3 regions of the Virgibacillus sp. MG-45 genome follow, and region 3 is predicted to be linked to each of the others. Evidence: predicted binding sites of a transcription regulator. Region 3 holds the regulator's gene; each other region holds the start of a gene.
What was found. Region 3 encodes LexA, which represses DNA repair genes until DNA is damaged. Its sites were predicted from a motif close to CGAACATATGTTCG; they were not measured.

Region 1 (7,243 bases), on a different contig from region 3:
TATGTACGTGTGTATCAATCAAGCCTGGCATGATCGTACCACCTTGCGCATCAACAACTTGTTCTTCCCCCTTTAATTCATATCCATCTTCAGGTCCTGCATAAGCAATGTAGGCTCCTTCAACAACTACTAGCCCCTTTGAAATTGGTTCACCACCATTGCCATCTATCACTCGTCCATTTTTAAATACGATTGCCATGCTATGTCCTCCCTTATATAGAGTAAGCTTTTTATAATCCTATGCTGCTAAGCAGCTTCTTATTTTCAATTAAAGATAGAGCTATAATGTTTGTACTAATATACCTGCTAACACAACCGAAGCTATCGTAACTGTTGTAAAACCACCAATAAGCATCGGAGCTAAAAGTTCATTAAAAATGATGGAGGATTCCTTTTCATTTCTAGCTGTACTCCTGCTAACTTCTTCACAAAGAATGTAATCACCAGGAAAACCAAATAATGCTGTCAACGCTACAGGCATTCCTTTATATGGATGCCATTTCACTAATTTCGAGGTAACATATCCACCAATAGTTATGCCAATTGTACCGATAACAAGAATAAGGACAATGCTTGGAAGATTTTCTAATACATCTCCTGGAGTAACATCTGCCATCGTACCAATCACTACAAAAATGATACCAATCATCGTAATCGTAAACGAATTTGCCTTCTCAAGTGATTTTTCCTCTAATAATCCAAGCTTTAAACCTACAATCCCAATTGCTAGACACCATAGACTATAATGAATAGGGGTAACGCTTCCTAATGCTACACCAATTCCCGCACCAACAAACACATAGAACAGCTTTAAAGTCATACTTGATTTTAGCGGGTCTAAGCCTTCAGCTTTCTTTCCGCCTTCTATCTCATCTACTTCCTTTACCATTGGAACAAATGTCCCTTTGTCCATTTCCTGAATAATTTTTGCTGCATACCTTCGCATAAAGCTCATCGCAATTGGCATGCCCATCACACCTTGAAATGCTACGATTAATGCTGGAATGATGACCAAGCTTGATAAGCCGATTTCTGTTAGCTTTTCCGAAGTAATAAGTAATGCAATAATGCCTCCACTAATTGGACCAACTCCCGCCACCGCTGTTGGATAATCAAAGACCAACGGTACAATCGTTAATATTAAAATCCCTGATACAATTAGTCCGCCTAGAGCAATGAGAACCGCTTTTATTTGACTCTTTAATAACGAGAAGGGAATTAACGTACCCATGTGTGTAATAGCTGGTCCGATTAAAATAGCTCCAAGTGCAGGCAACGTAGATTTTTCTAAAATATCCGTTGGAAAAACCCCTGTCCATACACATACAAGAAAGCCTACCATGGCAGTGAGCAGCATCGGAATTCTTGCCCTTGAAATAATGGAAAGCCACTCTCCAAATGCAATTAGTGCGAAAATCATTACTGTAGCAATTAGTGGATTACTAAGCATGTAATACCCTCCTCATGTTGCAATTTTTAAAATATTGTATGTAATATATCACCCTCTACTTTATTTGTCTATTGTTTTTTGACTATTTTTTATTAAGAAAATATTTTTGTTATTTTGAAAGCGGTTGCTTTGTTTTTTATTCCCAAATACGGATTTAATTAGATTGATACAAGCCTTTTCCATGCACCATTTTTTCCCATTGGTAGTTCGATCTCTTCTTGGTATAATAAGAACAAATGTTCTATTTTTGGAGGAGATAAAATGGACTACACACGTTTTCCTCGTCATGATGTACTTTGTATTGATATGCGTTCTTTTTATGCAAGTGTTGAAGCGATAAAGCTTGGACTTGATCCAATGAAAGCATTACTTGCAGTTGTTGGAGATCCAAGCCGATCAGGCAGCATTGTTTTAGCCGCTTCGCCTGCTTTAAAACAAAAATACGGGATAAGTAATGTAAGTAGATTTTTTGAGCTTCCAACCGATGATCCAAGCCTCGTTATCGTTCAAGCCCATATGGCAGATTATGTTGAAGTCTCACTTGCTATTACAAGGCTCCTCAACAATTATGCGCCTAAAGAAGCAATTCACCCGTATTCGGTTGATGAGGTTTGGATTACAGTGGATGGCTTACAAAAGCTCTTCGGGGATGTACATCAAATCGCGCATACCATTAAAGAAGATATCCTGCACTCTTTTGGTATTACATGCTCTATCGGCATCGGCGATAATAAATTTCTTGCTAAGGTTGTCATGGATCTCCACGCAAAGAAAACTGGCATTGCCGAGTGTCGATATGAAGATGTTGAAAATAAGCTGTGGCCCGCTCCAATTGAAAAAATTTGGGGGATTGGCAGTAATATGAAGCGAAATCTTAATCGAATGGGAATTATTACCCTCGGACAATTAGCAAAGACCGATCTACAGCACTTAAAAAAACGATATGGCGTAATGGGAGAACAACTCTATTGGCATGCCTGGGGGATTGACTTAAGCCCTGTCTTTGGAAACTTTACGAAAACAGAACAAAAAGGCTTTGGACATGGAATGACCTTATTACAAGACTATTCCAAGGAAGATATTCCGGTTTGCATCCTTGATTTATGTGAAGAAGCCTGCCGACGAGCACGAACTGCAAAAAAGGTAGGAAAAACGGTCCACCTTGGTGTTGGCTATTCGAAAGAGGTTGGTGGTGGCTTTAGCAGATCCCGATCCCTCCTCCTTCCAACAAACACCACCATGGATATGTACGACGTTTGTATGCAATTATTTCATCAGTTTTATGATGGACATAGTAGCATCCGCCGGGTGTATGTGACACTTGATAACTTGTCTGATGACAATGAAACACAGCTCAGCCTTTTTCAAGATACAAGTAAGCGTAAGGATATTGGATTCGTGATGGATCAGATTCGAGATAAATATGGATATACCGCCATTTTAAGAGCTTCTAGCTACACATCTGGCGGCATTGCAATCGACAGAAGTAAAAAAATCGGTGGTCATTTTGCATGACCACCGATTCGTTATTTTTAGCTTATTACTTATTCTACTTCATTTAAACGAGCTTCAATTGCTTCCATGATTTCGCCCGCTTTTTTCCAATCCCCTTCAGCCATTGCCTCACGATAAGCCTCAAATTGCTGTGAAAGCTCCCGCAACACATCTTCTGCACCAAGAATCGGATCTGTTTGTTCCTGTGAATCTTCCCCTTCATCCTTTTGAGGAGGCTTTTGTTCTGTCGTACCATTACGATCTGGGTTTATTAAATCAAGGATTTTTTGTAATGACTTATCAAAGGTTTCTTCCATTACAATATGATCCTCATAAGCCATGATCACTTGCTTTACTTCAGGAAGCGATGTTTCATTGGACGACTCGATATAAACCGGTTCTACATAAAGCACCGTATCCTCAATCGGAATAGCTAGCAAATTACCACGAATCACCTTAGATCCACCTTGTGACCATAAGTTTAATTGCTGTGAAATCACACTATCCTGGTTAATTCGATTTTCAATTTGCTGTGGTCCATAAATATTTTTCTGCTTTGGAAAACGGTAAACGAAAATCTCGCCATAATTTTCTCCATCATTTCGTACACCCATCCATGAAATCATGTTCTGCCGTTTTTTTGGCGTGTATGGCATCATAAGGATAAATTCTTCTTCATCATATTCTGGTAGCTTCATCGTCATATAATATGGCTCCATTTGAATATCCTTATTAAAATATTTCTCTGTCGGGAATTGCCAATAGTCTTCCCGATTATAGAAAATTTCTAAATTAGACATGTGATACGTACCATACATTGCTGCTTGGATTTTGAATAGCTCCTCTGGATAACGGAAATGCGCTTGCACATCAGCAGGTATTTTCGTTGTAAACATATCTGGGAAGATGTTCATATATGTTTGCAGCAATGGATCCTTTCCGTCAACCACATAAAAGCTCACTTCACCCGTATAGGCATCAACGACAACCTTCACAGAGTTTCGCACATAGCTTTCATTTCCTTTATGTGGCTCTGAATAAGGATAGTTATCAGCAGATAAATATGCATCGAGCATCCACGCCAAGCTTCCATCCTCGCGAACGAAGATATATGGATCCTTGTCATATTTAAAGAATGGTGCAATACGTTTTACACGATCCTTAATATTCCTCGTCGCTAATAGCTGACTTTCCTCTGTTACCTGATCGGAAATTAACATACGGAAAGAGCCTTCATGAATCGCGAACAAAAATCGGTTTATTCCTTTTAATGGAATACCCGCTTTCGCTTCATAACGATTTGTCTGGTTCTCATCACCAGATGGATAGTCAAATTCATCCACCTTTGAGTTTACTACCACGTTCGGATAGGACTCTTCCCCAAAGTAAATTTGCGGACGTTTTACATCCATCACGCCTTCTGGCGGCAGGTTTTTCAACATATATTCCGGCTGTCCCTGTGAGGTTACTTTATTCACATGACTCATTGCCACTCCATAGCCATGTGTATAGCGTAACGTGCGGTTTCTCCAAGTCTTTGCTTGATCTGGAAGACTATCCGTATTCATTTCCCGAACACCAACAAAAACCTGTTCATACTTTCCATCAATTTGATAGCGATCGATATCGATATCATTAAACTTATAATACGTTCGAAACGTCTGAAGCTGATTATAAATATCAAGTAATGGTCGCGAGTCATTAATTCTTACATTATTGACTGTCAACGCGTTCCGCTCTACCATCGCTTCATCTAAAGAATGATTACCTGGATGTTCCTTTTCCTTAATGTTATCTAGATCATAGGCAGCTCGGGTGAAATTCAAATTATGCTCTAAATAGGGCTTCTCTTTGGTAAATTCATTTGGTGACACAATAAAGTTTTGCACGACAATCGAAGCCGCCTGCCCAACGATGACTAAGCCTACATATGCAATTACCGGCACTACCATTGCATGTAGCTTGCCACGAACAAGTGAAACAATCATCCAAATCGTTCCAATAATCGCCACTGCCGCTAATATATAAGCCTTCGGAATATTGATTACTTTATCCGTATAGCTTAATCCATGAACAACACTATCCTGAAAGATATTCACACTGTTTGTTAGCAACGTACCATAAGGTGCAAGCAAATGAAGACCTGCTAATAACACACCAATAACTGCTAATGTTATACCTAAATGAAACTGAGCGGATCTACTCTTTAAGTACATATTAAAAACAGAGTATGCTCCAATTTCAATAAACAGGAAAAAAATACTTAAACCTAGCAATACATACAAAATAAATTCCACAAATGGTAGGACGAAAATATAAAAAGATATATCCATGTTAAAATATGGATCCGTCTTCCCAAAGGAAGCATAATTTAATACTTTTAAAGCCGGCTCCCAACCAACCCCTTGAACGATCATACTACCAATTAATCCAAGAAATAGCGCAATTCCAAGCATAATAAGCGTGCTCGGTTTACGATATTGGATTACTGGTGGAACCTTCTGCGGGCCTAAATGAGTCATATACGAGCGGCGAATCCAAAACAAGGTAAAGTAACTGACTATCGCAAACAAAATGAAGCCTGCTACACCAAGCATGATTTTACTAGAAAAAATAGTTGTAAATACGTTACTAAAGCCGAGTGAATCCATCCAAATATAATCAGTAACCCACTGGAAGGAAATCAGGGCAATAATAATTAATGCGAGCAAAATGGCTACTATAAAGCCTATTCGCTTGCCTACTCGTTTCATTTTATGTAACTGCGTAACGTTGATGTTTCCATTAAAATCCAATACTGTTCCTCCTAAACAATTCTATAATTCCCTTTTACTATCATACCAGAATTCAGAAAGACTTTCTTACTTGTAATACGCAGCAATTAAATAAAAGTTTCAATAAAATAAAACTTCATTTAGGATAATAAATGGTTCTCGAAGATCATTTTATATAACATAGGTGATCAATTGCATAAAAAGGCAGGAATCATTGCTTTTTTCGTGTATAATAGCTTTAAAATGAAAAAGGAGCGTGCATACATTGGCTAGATCAAAAGCAGCAAAAACACGAAAGAAACGGGTAAGAGAAGGAAGACTTGACCCAGAATTGATGCGAAGCCCTTATGCTGAGTTAGACTTACGAACAAGAAAAACGAAAAATAAAAAAGACCTTATTTATAAGATCAAACATAAGAATCGTCCTTTGCAACAGCGGGATAACGATTCTTTTTTTATTGTTATATGCACCAATCTCAATGCTTGGTAGCTTGACTAATTTTTTATAAAACAGAATCCGATTTTTCATTTTTTAATTGGGAGTAACTTCATTATCGCCAGCGAATAGCCATTGTCAGCTTACAGCACTCTACTTCGCCTATATCTGCTTCCAGTCGAATATTTATCCCATCTGGATTATAGTCAATTACCGAACGGGAGCTTATACCGGTTGATTTAATAAGACGCTGCACAGTCTTTTTATCACTTTCCTGTGCTGCCTTCATGACGTCTCTGGCAAAATCAGTTGAAACTGAGATCTTTTCAACGATTCGCTTGGCATCCACCATTAAAGGCTCAAAGGATTGAGCTGATTTTGAAAAAATCGTAGGATCAACTGGTGGATATTGTCGAGTAGAAGGTATGTAGGCATCATGTGGATATGCAAATGAAAGAGGATGAACATAAATAGGCTCTAAAATGAATGGATATGGGTGATATACTAAGTTCGCGTACTGCATGCACACTACCTCCGAATGAAAAGGATGTCATACTTAATACATAGCATATGCAATCAAATTTCCAATGTGCTGTAGCACTGTCAATAAAAAACGCTCCCCCAGATATGGAGAAACGTCTTATATGAAACACCTTATTAATGTTAAATGGATACGTTACCTTTTACGCCATTAATCGAATAGCTAGCTGTCATTTTCGCACTTAACGAATGGGCAACAGAACAATATTTATCCTTAGATAACTGTACTGCCCGAGCAACTTTATCCTCTGGCAAATCACCCTCTAATGCATAATGAATATGAATCGCTGTAAAACGCTTTGGATGATCATCCGCCCGCTCACTTGTTACATCCATTTGAAAGGATGAAGGATCCAAACGCATCTTATTTAAAATCGAGATAATATCCATCCCTGTGCAACCAGCTACCGCATTTAATAGTAGCTCCGTTGGACGTGATCCACCATTTTCACCACCGACATCTGGAGATGCATCCATTTTTATTTCATGTCCAGAAGGGGTATCTCCCGAAAACGCCATTTTTCCATCCCACTTAATTGTCATATCCAT
Region 2 (7,243 bases), on a different contig from region 3:
CGCTAATGCTTCTTCTTTTAATCGATATCCTTTACATGATGGACAATTTTTCTGTGCCATATATTTTTCTAATGTTTCACGAATGTAGTCAGAAGAAGTCTCTCGATACCGTCTCGCGATATTTTTTAGCACACCTTCGAATTCAATTGTGTTGTCTCGCACATTACCAAAATCATTCACATAATAGAACCGGATTTTGTCTTTACCACTTCCATGCAAAATTTTATCCATTTGTGTTTTAGGAATATCCTTTACCGGAATATTCATGTCAATCCCGTAATGCTCACAAACACTTTTTAATAGCTGTGGATAATATTTTGAACTAATTGGTTCCCACGCGGCAATGGCGTGCTCATTTAAGGTTTTATCCCAATCTGGTATCACTAAATCCAAATCAACTTCCAGCTTTGTACCAAGTCCATCACAGGTTGGACATGCCCCGTACGGACTATTAAAAGAAAAGAGACGAGGCTCTAGTTCCCCAATTGAAAACCCACAAATGGGACAAGCGTGGTTTTCACTAAATGTAAGCTCTTCTTCTCCAATAATGTCGACGATTACTTTACCTTCTCCTAGCTCAAGCGCTGTTTCCAATGAGTCACTTAGCCGTCCAGTTACGCCTTCCTTCACGACAATGCGGTCCACAACAACTTCAATCGAATGCTTTTTATTTTTTTCGAGGTTAATCTCCTCTGTTACCTCACGCATTTCCTTGTCTACACGGATACGAACATAACCCTCCTGCTTTAGCTTTTCAATCGTTTTAATATGCTCACCTTTTCGGCCAGAAACGACTGGGGCAAGAATTTGGATCCGTGTACGCTCTGGATAATCCATAATTCGATCCACCATTTGCTGCACCGTTTGTGAGCTTATTTCAATTCCATGCTTTGGACATGTCGGTCGACCAACACGAGCATAAAGCAAACGTAAGTAGTCGTATATTTCGGTTACTGTTCCTACCGTAGAGCGTGGATTACGACTCGTAGTTTTTTGATCTATTGAAATCGCTGGGGATAGTCCTTCAATTGTATCAACATCCGGCTTATCCATTTGCCCTAAAAATTGGCGCGCATAAGCAGAAAGTGATTCTACATATCTACGTTGTCCTTCAGCATAAATTGTATCAAAAGCTAAGGAGGATTTTCCTGACCCTGATAGTCCGGTTAATACGACCAATTTATTTTTGGGAATGGTAATATCAATGTTCTTTAAGTTATGAGCCCTAGCGCCTTGAATTTTTATTGATTTACTTGGCATGCAACCGTCATCCTTCCGCTTTTAGTTCCAATATGATATCACGAAGCTCTGCTGCTTTTTCAAAATCTAATGCCTTTGCAGCTGCTCGCATTTCTTTTTCCATGTTTTGAATCACTTTTTGACGTTCTTTCTTCGTCAGCTTCGTTAGCTCTTTTGCTTTAGATTCATACTGGATAGTATCCTCTGCAGCAACGGTAGCACGAATAACATCCCGCACTTCTTTTTTAATAGTTTGTGGTGTGATGCCATGTGCTTCGTTATAAGCAATTTGTTTTTCTCTCCGGCGATTTGTCTCATCAATTGCATATTGCATGGATTTCGTAATCTTATCTGCATACATAATTACGCGCCCATTTTCATTACGGGCAGCACGTCCCATTGTTTGAATTAGGGAACGATCTGAGCGCAAAAAGCCTTCTTTATCAGCGTCTAAAATTGCTACTAAAGATACTTCGGGAATGTCTAAGCCTTCTCGAAGTAAATTAATACCGATAAGCACATCATATTTTCCGACCCGAAGCTCCCGAATAATTTCAATTCGTTCTAACGTTTTGATTTCAGAATGGAGATAGGCAACTTTAATACCAATTTCCTTTAGATAATCAGTCAAGTCTTCCGCCATTTTTTTCGTTAACGTCGTGACAAGTACACGCTCATTCTTTTTAGATCGTTTGTTAATTTCACCGATTAAATTATCAATCTGTCCTTCAATTGGACGAACTTCTACTTGCGGATCCAATAGACCAGTTGGACGAATGATTTGCTCGGTCATTACTGGACAATGCTCTAGCTCATATGGACCAGGTGTTGCCGATACATAGATGAGTTGATTAGTTGCTTTTTCAAACTCCGCAAATGTCAATGGGCGATTATCCAGAGCAGAAGGTAAGCGGAAGCCATGATCAACTAATACTTGTTTTCTAGCTTGGTCACCATTATACATTCCTCTAATCTGCGGCAGAGTAACATGTGATTCATCTACAACAACTAGAAAATCATCCGGAAAATAGTCTAACAGTGTATATGGTGTAGAACCTTGTTCGCGAAAAGCAAGATGCCTAGAATAATTCTCTATACCCGAACAAAAGCCCATTTCATTCATCATTTCAATATCGTAATTTGTTCGCTGTTCAAGTCGCTGTGCCTCTAAAAGCTTATTTTGTTCGCGCAGCTCTTTTAGTCTATCTTCTAATTCCTTCTCAATATTAGTAATCGCTTTTTTCAGCTTTTCCTCACGCGTAACAAAGTGGGAAGCTGGAAAAATAGCTACGTGCTCCCGATCACCAATAATTTCCCCTGTTAAAGCATCTACCTCACGAATTCGATCAATTTCATCGCCAAAAAACTCAATTCGAATACAATGCTCCTCACGTGAAGCTGGAATAACTTCAACAGAATCACCACGGACGCGAAACGTTCCACGTTGAAAGTCAATATCATTTCTAGCATATTGAATATCAACTAGGTCTCGTAGGAGTTGATCACGATCTTTTTCCATACCCATTCGTAATGAAAGCACTTGACTTCCATATTCTTCTGGAGACCCTAAACCATATATACAAGAGACGCTGGCAACAATCAATACATCACTTCGTTCAAATAATGACGATGTTGCCGAGTGTCTTAGTTTATCAATTTCATCATTGATGCTCGCATCCTTTTCAATAAACGTATCTGTAGAAGGAACGTATGCCTCTGGCTGGTAATAATCATAATAGCTCACAAAATATTCCACCGCATTATTCGGGAAAAATTCCTTGAACTCACTATATAATTGGCCTGCCAACGTTTTATTATGTGCGATTACTAATGTTGGTCGATTAATTTCTTTCACTACATTTGATACAGTAAATGTTTTTCCTGTACCTGTTGCTCCAAGTAAGGTTTGATGTCGTTGTCCTGCTAAAATTTTATCCACAAGCTCCTTGATTGCTTTTGGTTGATCTCCTTGTGGTTTATATGCAGATACGAGTTCAAATGTATTTTCCAAAAATCGTCCCTCCGATCACCTGAATAATATCAGCTTATCATAGATGCATTTCTATTTTAACATAAAAGACGAACAAATATTCGTTTTTTATGTTAATTTTAATTTTATTTGTATCCATGAGCATAAAATCTTATTTTGTCCATTTCAACTAAAAAGCATTAGCCTATATTAGGCTAACGCTAGTATAATTCTCATTTTATTGGGTGAATCTAGTCTGATTCTGTTCGATAAACAAGCAACAAGATGAAAATCTTGCTTATTAATTCATTATTATCCGACAACCTGTTGAATGCTTTTCTGATGATGTGGGGCTGTTACAAAAAGTAAACCAAGCTCATGATGCTCCCCTTCATACAACACGCTTTGCACAAAACGTAATTCGCCATTTTCATCAAGCACATCTAATTTAAAGGAAGCCCTGCTTTCCTGAAGCGCTTCATAGAATTGATCTGCTGAATTTATTTTAATTCCATTCACTTTCGAAATTATTTCACCTACTTGAATATCAAGACGTGAAGCAGGAGTACCTGGAATAACACTCAAAACCGTTATTCCTTTTTCAGTTTGACAAAAATACGGCTTTTTATTTTGCTCATCCGAACGATATCGAAAATTGATAAACTCTTTACCTGCAACAGCAAAGACAATTGCAAGAAGTGTTAGCCACGTCACATACATACTTAAAAATCCTAGCACAAGAACGATAGACGCAAGTAAAAAGAGAGGCTTAGCCATCCTTTTTGCTGCTAATTCCGGGAGTGTTCCTCTTACAACTTGTTCGATTCCTAAGACAAATGGGAGAATAATAATGCTAAATGTCTGTTCATCTCCTACTGAAAAATAAGGCCAGAAGGAAGCGAATGGTGTGATCATTCCTGTTGGTACAACAAGCAAAAAAGGAAGAAACAGGATTTTCTTCATTCGAAGCTGTCCAATCCACCCTCCTCTACTGCTCAAAGAGAGCTCTGGAAAGGTTTCATTTCTACGAACACGAAAGTATAAGAAGCCTTCTATAAAAAGAAGGAGACCAAGTAAAATAACAATGCCTGTAAAGTTAACCTCGGAAAATAAATCAGCTGTAAAAAAGGTTTGGTACTCCATAATAAATGGCGCCAGCCATAGAATGAAAAAAAGCACACCAATTGTATAAGCAGGAGAAAGCAGCGTTAAGCCAGCAATTAATGAAAATAAAATAATAATTCCACTTAGTACAAGCACAGTTTCATATGAAAATACGACTCCAATCCCAACCATCACTATGGATAGAATCATCCCAAAGCAAACAGAAAGTATCCATGTATTCTTAAACTCTGAAAAAACATCGAATACTTTTGTGCCAAAATGGTTCCGCTCTTTTTTTATTCGTTTGAATCCTAATATCATCCCTAACAATAGAAGCCAATAAGACAGAGGGTTTAAAAATACGCTTCCAATTGTTTTCCCAGCTTCAATTAATCCTGTTTCAAACATATGATCACCTTCCGTGAAGTAGCAATGGAAAACATCGTTTATTCGCTAGTCAAACGAATATTTCCTACTTAATTGTAACCTTTATTATATCATAGTACTGGGAAAAAATAGCTGTCCCAAAGTGATTATCCTTAAAAGTTAAATGAGAAACCATCTTTCTTTCAAGGAAAGCCTTCACCTTGGAACAGCTATATTAATTATTTATATAAAGAATCTAAAGCCTTCTCCAATTGCATATCATTCTCTCCGTTACGAATGCTTTCAACTACTTTTGCCTCGACCATTCCAGCTGTCTTTGAATCAACATCGCCTGTCACTTTTAAATCGTTGTCTTTTTGAAAGGCTTTCACTGCTTCTACTGTCTTTTGGCTAAAATAACCATCTGTACGTGCTGTGTCATAGCCTAAACCCGTTAGCATTCTTTGAATGTTTTCAATGGCTTCTCCAGTATGGTTATAAGTTAACGTTTTCTCTAGCTGCACTGGATTTGCATAATAATAATCTGGCTGTTTTACTTCAATTGTAGGTTCGACGCCTTTTTCATGAATCCAATTTCCTTTTGGTGAAAGCCATTTATAAAACGTTAGTTTTATTGTACTGCCATCTCCAAGTGGAACTGCTTGCTGAACTGTTCCTTTCCCAAAACTCGTCGCTCCAACAACGTCATAGCCAATCTCTTTCATCGCAACTGCTAATATTTCTGAAGCTGATGCACTTCCTTCATTGATCATCACTCGAATTGGGTAATCTTTCTTCTGATTTAATTCAGTATAATATTTTTCCTTTTTTCCGTTTTTATCTTCGATTTGCACGTAAGGCGTGTCCTTTGGTATAAAATTTCGTAAAATATCTTCAACGGAATTTAATAAACCACCTGGATTTCCTCGAACATCTAAAATTAATCCTTCCATACCATCTTTTTCTAGCTTTTCTAATGCAGTGCGAAATTCATCTGCAGTTCGTTCGGAAAAATTAGTGATTTCAATAATTCCTGTTTTTTTATTATCGATTGTTTTCATGTCCGCGTAGATTGTTTCTAAAGGAATAGTATCCCGTATAATTGGCACGTCAAATGGTTTGGAAGCTCCAGTCCGTTGAACCTGTAACACCACTTCAGATCCTTTTTCACCACGTATCTTGGATACAGCTTCATTTAAGTCAAGCCCTTCTAGGCTTTCACCATCTACACTTAATACTTGGTCATTTGGTCTTAATCCAGCTTTTTCTGCTGGTGAATCTTTAATCGGAGCAACAATCGTTACTTTTCCATTCACCATACTTACTTCTGCACCGATACCTTCAAAGGAAGATTCAATTTGCTCATTGAACTGCTCCATCATTTCAACATCCATATAAGCGCTATAAGGATCTTCTAATGAAGCAAGCATTCCCTGTATAGCTCCTTCGATTAATTGCTTCTCATCTACGTCCTGTACATAATTCTTTTTAATTAAATCATAGGCCTGCCCTACTTTATCTATATCAGTAGCTGGCTTAGACGATTCTCCCGAAATACTTGCCGAAGGGTCATTATGTGCTTCTTCACTTTCCTTTTGTGCATATGAAACGCCAAAGTATGCGCCGACAAACCCTAAGAAAAGTGCTGCAACCAATATTAGGACAACATGGCTCTTTTTAAAGTTCATTATCTCACCTCTATATGTAAAGTTAATGGAAACCGCTTAATAATTTGGTTTGCATCGATACTAAAATTCATTTTACCACTATTATTATGTATATTCTAATACAAAAAGACATCACAAAAATTTTATGTGATGTCTTTTTCAATCAAACGTCATGTCATTCCAGTGCTTAATTTAAGTAAGATAATGGGTTAACGGCATTTGATTTACTCATATTCCAACTCGGATTATGCAGCTCAAAATGAAGATGTGTACCAAATGAATCACCAGTGTTACCCATGATGCCAATTTGCTGTCCTTTTGAAACCGTTTGTAGCGTCCGAACCATTGGTGTATATTTCATGTGAGCATAAACGCTCTCATATTGCACACCATTTACAATATGTGTAATAAAAACGACATTACCATAGGATTGAGAATAATATGCTTTTGTAACAACACCTGATGCAACTGAAAAAATTGGAACATTTCCGCCAGCTTTTGCAGTTGCATTCCCTATATCCAGTCCTTTATGAGTCCCACCACGCGTTCCAAAGTGATCGGTAATGTATCCTGATACTGGCCATGTAAATGCTCCATTGCCAGAAGGCTTTGTTACAGTGCCCCCACCTGAGTTGTTATTCTTATTATCAGAAAGCTGTTCTAATTCTTCTTTTTCTTTTTTCGCTAATTCTAAGGCTTTCTTAACGGCAGCTTCTTGGGAACGTATTATTTCTTGTTCCTCAGCAATACTCATTTTATGATTCTCCAAAATGGCATGCTCTTTTTCTAGCTTTTGTTGTAATTTTTCCTTTTCTGCCATCTGGCTATCTAGTTCACCTTTTAAGGATAAGAGTTCTTTCTTTTGGCCTTCCAATGAAGCTTTCTTTGCTTCCACTTC
Region 3 (7,243 bases):
CGGTATGAGCGGGATAGTCATGAAGAAAAGCAGAAAAATAGGGGCTATTACTAATAAAATTGCTGGGAGTATACTACTTATTATTGGTATTTTCGATACATTAATGTATTGGTTTTAAAGAGGAAAATACTTTGAATTATAAGCTGTCTATAAAAATGGATATATTTCAATTTTCGTTAAAGTACGTTCAAATAGGCATTGAGACGTTTTATAGGATTATTTCACTAATTCGTCTGATAGCATGTTTACGTTATGAAATCCTTCTCTGATTTCAATCTGGACACAACAGGAAATATAACCATCATTTATTCAGATTCATCAGGAAAGAAATGGAACTCGGATTCCTTTCAGTAAGAATAAGAATTGATTGTTAGTTTCTAGAGAATTATGTACGATGTTGTTATTTTGCACTATTTCTTGATAATTATTCGATATGATGATGGCGAAGGAACAAATGGGAAGGGATGGAGAAAACATTGTATTACTTTATTAAATTGTTGTAGTACGAAATTTCGTATATGTAAGAGTATAGCATCAACTGGCAAAAAGCTTTGGAACTATCATCAGTAAACTGAGAGAATTCGCCTATTGGCGATCATATTACCTAATACTTGATTGTAAAAAAATAGTTTATCCAGAGCGTATACGTAAAGGAGCAAGAAAATGAAAAAATTGGTAATGTCATTTGCAGCACTTTTGTTAGTATTAGTGGGCTGCACAAACACTCCAACAAACCAGCAATTAGATGAACAAGGCACGGAGCGCGGAGAAATGCAACATGAAGAAAGAATGGATAATGGAGACGTGGAAGGTATGGAAGGTCACATGGATCATAACAATGTCCCTTCTCTTCAAGCATCAGAAGGAACTAAGGAGTTAGTAATACCACCTCTGTTAGAAAAACAGAAGGACGCAGAATTCGATTATGAGGTGGTCGCTCAAGAGGGAGCGATGCAATTTTTTGATGGTTCACAAACTAAAACTTACGGATATAATGGAAATTTTTTGGGGAAGACTTTACAGCTTAAAGAGGGAGAAACTGTTAAAGTGAAAGTCAGGAATGCGTTAAATGAACCAACAACATTTCACTGGCATGGTCTTGAAGTACCAGGAACTGAAGATGGTGGTCCGAGCGATCTAATCCAGCCAGGTGAAAGTAAAATCGTCACCTTAAAAGCCGATCAATCAGCAGCGACGCTGTGGTATCATCCACATCCACATAAATCAACCGCAGAACAAGTTTTCAAAGGGCTTGCGGGAATGCTCTACGTGGAAGAGAAAGATCGTGTAGCTACTGGATTGCCTCATAATTATGGAGTAGATGATATTCCGCTCATATTTCAGGATCGTCTCTTTGATGAGCATCAACAACTTGACTTTGAGAAGCTCATGAACAGTGATGGTACGATTGGGGATGTATCGCTCGTAAACGGTACATACAATCCAAGATTAACTGTAACACAACCACTGATGCGTTTTCGAATTCTTAATGGTTCGAATGCACGAAATTACACGTTTCGTTTAAGTAATAATGCCGCATTTACTCAAATAGCTTCAGATGGTGGATTATTGTATGAGCCAGTAAAAACAGAGGAGATTACACTGGCTCCATCCGAGCGCGCTGAAATTTTAATTGATTTTTCAGCAATGGACACAGATAAGCCAATCGCCATTACTGATGAAAAAGATAATGCTCTGTTGCCTTTTAATTTGGATATTGATAAAGGAAAAGGAGAGAAAGAATCTATATCTTGGACTGATGATACTTCTGTCCTTTCAGAAGAAGAAAAATCCTTACCAGTCACCAAGGAGATCGAATTGTTTGGAATGATGGATAGGGTTACTATTAATGGAAAGAAATTTGATCCTAATCGAATTGATCTGCGACAGAAGAAAGGCGTCTCGGAAGTTTGGGAAGTCTATAATAAGCCTGACAATATGGGAGGAATGATCCATCCATTCCATATTCATGGTACCCAGTTTAAAATTATATCGCGTGATGGAAGAGAAGTGAATCCAAATGAAAGAGGCTTGAAAGACAGTGTTCTTATAGAGCCAGGCGAACGAGTAAAATTGCTCGTCACTTTCCCAGAAGAGGGGAAATATATGTATCATTGTCATATTCTCGAACACGAAGATAATGGTATGATGGGGCAGGTAGAAGTATACTAATATTTTGTTTCACGGAATAAAAAATGAAAAATGAACTGTTCAGTATTAGTTAAATTCCTCTGAAGGTAGACAGATGATAACTCAAAATCTGTTTTCCTTTGGGGGTTTTTTGTGTATCTTACAAATCTCGCTATGCGTAGTAGCAATTTATTGTTAACTACATCCATATCAATAATACTAATATGAATGTTTATCCTTTCGTTTTCTTTTAAATGCTTGCCATGTTGTTTTTAATGAAGCATACGTTCCAACAGCAGCAGCCCCATAAAACGCGCCCATAAAAATTCCTGCCCATAAGTTGTGTCGGTGGCTAAAAAATATGGAAATGATAAACCCTAGCGCGCCGGCAATAGTTGGGAAGTACTGCCGGGGGATAGAGAAAAATTTAAATAGCTGTGTAATAATCACGATGAGAGGGACAGCGATAAGGCCATCCCATATATTTGTATGAATAACAGGAAACTCCATAAAGCCACATCCTTTTTTCATTAATTGATTATTCAAAGGGAATCGCATTTGTTCTTTTTAGCATTTCAGACACAGTTAAGCATTCGTACCCCTCTTCTTTAAAAAATGCTAATACTTTTTCTAATGCTGCGACCGTTTGCCGACGATCTCCTCCTGAATCATGTAATAAAATGATGTCACCAGGAGTAATATTTTTCTTAATATGGTTTACAATTTTATCTGTACCGGGTTTCTTCCAATCTTCTGGATCCTGGTGCCATGACCAGAAAACAACTAAGTAACCACTATCAATAGCTGTGTTAATAATTAAGTCATTATAATTGCCCCCAACAGGCCGATAGAGCGCTGGTTCTTTACCAGTAATTTCTCGTATGGTATATGAAGTATTATATAATTCGTCTTGTAATTTTTTGCTATCCTTAGGAATTGAAAGATGATGATAGGTATGATTTGCAACCTCATGTCCTTCTATATGCTCACGATAAATAAGTTGCGGGTGTGTCTTTGCTTGTTCACCTGTAACAAAAAATGTGGCTTTCGCATTGTATTCGTTAAGTAAATCTAAAATCTGAGGTGTGTATACAGGGTGGGGTCCGTCATCAAAGGTAATCGCCACAATTTTATCATCGGTATCCACCTCCCAAAAAACCTTTCCTGTTTTTTCATAATCGAAACGATCCTTTGTGTCAGCATATGATATAAAAGGAAAGGTAATATATATAATTAAAACACAAAGGAAGTAAATAAACGTTTTCATCTGTCCACTCCTAAGCCCATTTTAATAAGAACATACAATTAAATTGTGCTAATTAGGAATGTTTCATGTTAGGAATTAAATGGATATAAAAATGGTAAGTATGTAAGTGAAGAATCATATAAAGTGTTAAAATGAGCCAAACATAAAAACGAGCTGGTATATAAAATACCTAACTCGTTTTTATTAATGGATATTTCGATATAGTCCAATAACCTTCCCTAAAATAGAAACATTTTGATAAATGAGTGGTTCCATTGTTGCGTTTTCCGGTTGAAGGCGGATGTGATTTTTCTCTTTAAAGAAACGTTTCACCGTTGCTTCATCATCCTCTGTCATCGCAACTACAATTTCTCCATTTTGAGCCGTGTTTTGTTGTTTTACGATTACCATATCACCATCAAGAATACCAGCCTCTATCATACTTTCACCATCAATGACTAGCACGTATATATTATCTTCTGGGCTAGCGCTAGATCGTGGAATCGGAATATACTCTTCAATGTTTTCGACTGCAGTAATAGGAATCCCTGCTGTTACTTTTCCAATTAATGGGGCATATAATGTATCTTCTTTTGGAATACTCGGTTCTGAAGAAAAATCAAGAATTTCAATTGCTCTTGGTTTTGTAGGATCTCGTCGAATAAATCCTTTACTTTCTAATCTGGATAAATGCCCATGAACTGTAGAGCTAGATGCTAAGCCAACAGCTTCGGCAATTTCTCGAACAGAAGGTGGATATCCCTTTAGATGAACTTCACTTTTAATAAAGTCGAGAATGGCTTGCTGTCTTTTTGATAATTTTATCATGTAAGGAACACCTCGCACATATATTTACTATTGATAGTTTACCATTTCACATCTCAAAATGCAAACATTCGTTCTAAAAATCTATTGACAAGACCATATGTTCTGTTTATAATTACAAGTAACAGAACAAAGGTTCTATTTTGATGAAAGGGCTGATAATATGTTTGGAAAATGGACAAGAACTGATTTGCTATATTTCGTAACGTTTGGATTAACGTTAGGATTTTTGTATTTTTCACTCATCACAGCATAATGCAACTAGGAGATTATTAAATTGCGAGCAATCATATATTGTAGAGTAAGCACAGATAAACAAACACAGGAAAGTTCTTTAATTAGGCAAAAAGAAGAATTAATGCAGCTTGCTTTAAGGCAAGGCTTTAAAATCGTTCGAATTATTGAAGAACGAGCAAGTGGATATGAAATTGGGAGAGATGGCATCTTTGATATGCTTGATGATTTTGCAGATGGAGAAGCAGATTGTTTATTGATTCAGGACGAGACAAGGCTTGGAAGAGGAAATACTAAAATTGCACTTTTTCATCAGTTACAAAAGCTGAACATACCAATATTTTCTATTTATCACGATGGACAATTGGAAATTTCCGAGTCGGATTCTATGGTGCTCAAAATCGTCGGTATTGTAGAGGAATATCAACGAAAGCTTCATAACGAAAAAATTAAACGTGGCATAAAAAGGGCGATGGACAAAGGATTTAATCCTGCAAAAAATCTTACGAATCGGAATCAAGCTCCAGGACGGGAGAGAAAGGATTTTCCGATTCAAGAAGTTGTGCGTTTACGAGCACAAAAGATGACCTTCGAGGAAATTACTACTATATTACAGGGGATGGGCTTTGATGTTTCCAAGGCAACGGTACATCGCCGATATCAAGAGTTTCAAAAAACTTGAATATAAATAAGTAGGAAGTTATGATAAAAAAGCAGGAACATATTTATCGTTCGTGCTTTTTTAAATTTGACGACTCCACCCATGTTAACGTTGGAGTCAATCTGCCTTAACAGGAGGATAGACCACATGATAAGTAAACAAAAGTTAGAACGCATCAATTTTCTTGCTAAGAAGGCAAAGAATGAGGGACTCACAAATGCCGAAAAAGAGGAACAAGCGGAATTAAGGCAAGAGTACCTAAAAAATGTTCGAAAATCCTTTAAAAACCAATTTAAAACAATGACTGTAATTGATCCTGCTGGAAATGATGTTACACCTCAAAAGGTTCGAGATTTACAGGAGAGAAATAAAAAGAATTGATGTAAGCTTTTTTTATTCTTTATAATTTATCAAGAAAAAGACACGATTTGGAGCTGCAAATTCTTTTGCATCGTGTTTTCGCTTGTTATGTCCTATGTTTCGTTATAAGATGAAGTAGATACTAGAAGCTTTTACACGGAAAGGGGTATATACCTTGGGAAATAATGTTGAACAACTATCTATTAATACAATTCGAACACTATCAATTGACGCTATTGAAAAAGCAAATTCCGGTCATCCTGGTCTTCCAATGGGAGCCGCGCCAATGGCTTATACGTTGTGGACAGACTTTATGAAGCATAACCCTAAAAACTCAAAATGGTTTAACCGAGATCGGTTTGTTTTGTCTGCAGGTCATGGTTCCATGCTGTTGTATAGCTTGTTACACTTAGCAGGCTATGATGTGACAATGGAGGACTTGAAGAATTTCCGCCAATGGGAGTCTAGAACACCAGGTCATCCCGAAGTACATCATACAGATGGAGTTGAAGCTACTACTGGACCATTAGGACAAGGGATTGCGATGTCTGTTGGAATGGCGATGGCTGAGGCACATCTTGCTGCAAAATATAATAAAACGGATATTTCCATTATCGATCACTTTACATATGCACTTGTAAGTGACGGCGATTTAATGGAAGGTATTTCACATGAAGCCGCTTCTTTAGCAGGTCATTTACGTTTAGGAAAATTAATTGCATTGTATGATTCAAATGACATTTCCCTTGATGGTGATTTAAATCAATCATTCTCTGATAATACAGAGGAACGTTTTAAAGCATACGGCTGGCAGGTATTACGTGTAGAGGATGGAAATGATATCGCCCAGCTGAGAAAAGCAATAAAAGCTGCAAAGGAAAATACAGCGCAGCCAACATTGATTGAAATTAAAACAGTAATTGGATACGGTTCACCAAATAAATCTGCTTCAGCTGCTTCTCATGGTTCTCCATTAGGGGGAGATGAAGTAAAACTAACAAAAGAATATTATAATTGGGCACATGAAGAATTTCATGTTCCAGAAGAAGTTTATCATGATTTTCGCGATAAAATTGTGAACCCAGGAGCAGAAGCAGAAAACGCTTGGAATTCTCTTTTTGATGCATATAAAGAAAAATATCCGACAGAAGCAAAGGAATTGGAGTTAGCCATTAAAGGTGAACTTCCAGCAGGTTGGGAAAAAGAGCTGCCATCCTTTGAATCAGGAAAAGATACATTGGCTACAAGGGCATCGTCAGGAAAAGTGTTAAATGCCATTGCGAAGCATGTACCGTTCTTCTTTGGAGGAAGTGCAGATTTAGCGGGCTCTAACAAAACAATGATGAACGATGAAGCTGATTTTTCACGCAACAATTATGCTGGTAGAAACATTTGGTTTGGTGTTCGTGAGCATGCAATGGGAGCTGCTTTAAATGGAATGGCACTTCATGGAGGCTTAAAGGTCTACGGTGGTACATTCTTCGTATTTAGTGATTACTTACGACCAGCAGTTCGTTTGTCTGCCATTATGAATACACCTGTTACGTACGTGTTCACACACGACTCCATCGCGGTTGGAGAGGACGGTCCTACACACGAACCGGTTGAGCATTTAGCAGCTCTAAGAGCAATGCCGAATGTGTCGCTTATTCGTCCAGCAGATGCAAATGAAACACAAGCAGCTTGGCGTTTAGCATTAGAGTCTAAAAACAAGCCAACTGCCCTTGTGTTAACAAGACAAGATTTGCCAACGTTAGCAGGAACTAAAGAGCATGCATATGAAGGCG

Region 1: a site for LexA is predicted at 1,680-1,693, ahead of SPK86_RS00920 (DNA polymerase IV). Genes of this name have one in related genera too.
Region 2: a site for LexA is predicted at 3,320-3,333, ahead of uvrB (excinuclease ABC subunit UvrB). Genes of this name have one in related genera too.

The regions. Positions count from the first base shown of each region.
Region 1 is NZ_JAXOFU010000001.1:177,100-184,342, forward strand. Features, by position in the region: gene SPK86_RS00910 (metal-dependent hydrolase family protein) at 1-199, opposite strand, end outside; gene SPK86_RS00915 (hypothetical protein) at 281-1,450, opposite strand; gene SPK86_RS00920 (DNA polymerase IV) at 1,712-2,965, shown strand; gene SPK86_RS00925 (UPF0182 family membrane protein) at 2,995-5,739, opposite strand; gene SPK86_RS00930 (hypothetical protein) at 5,984-6,208, shown strand; gene SPK86_RS00935 (hypothetical protein) at 6,270-6,677, opposite strand; gene SPK86_RS00940 (OsmC family protein) at 6,818-7,243, opposite strand.
Region 2 is NZ_JAXOFU010000004.1:88,583-95,825, reverse strand. Features, by position in the region: gene uvrA (excinuclease ABC subunit UvrA) at 1-1,260, opposite strand, end outside; gene uvrB (excinuclease ABC subunit UvrB) at 1,268-3,250, opposite strand; gene SPK86_RS05850 (PDZ domain-containing protein) at 3,521-4,720, opposite strand; gene SPK86_RS05845 (S41 family peptidase) at 4,918-6,366, opposite strand; gene SPK86_RS05840 (murein hydrolase activator EnvC family protein) at 6,533-7,243, opposite strand, start outside.
Region 3 is NZ_JAXOFU010000005.1:66,477-73,719, reverse strand. Features, by position in the region: gene SPK86_RS07145 (urease accessory protein UreH domain-containing protein) at 1-118, shown strand, start outside; gene SPK86_RS07140 (multicopper oxidase family protein) at 664-2,172, shown strand; gene SPK86_RS07135 (hypothetical protein) at 2,350-2,640, opposite strand; gene SPK86_RS07130 (polysaccharide deacetylase family protein) at 2,669-3,397, opposite strand; gene lexA (transcriptional repressor LexA) at 3,581-4,204, opposite strand; gene SPK86_RS07120 (YneB family resolvase-like protein) at 4,479-5,117, shown strand; gene SPK86_RS07115 (DUF896 domain-containing protein) at 5,244-5,477, shown strand; gene tkt (transketolase) at 5,632-7,243, shown strand, end outside.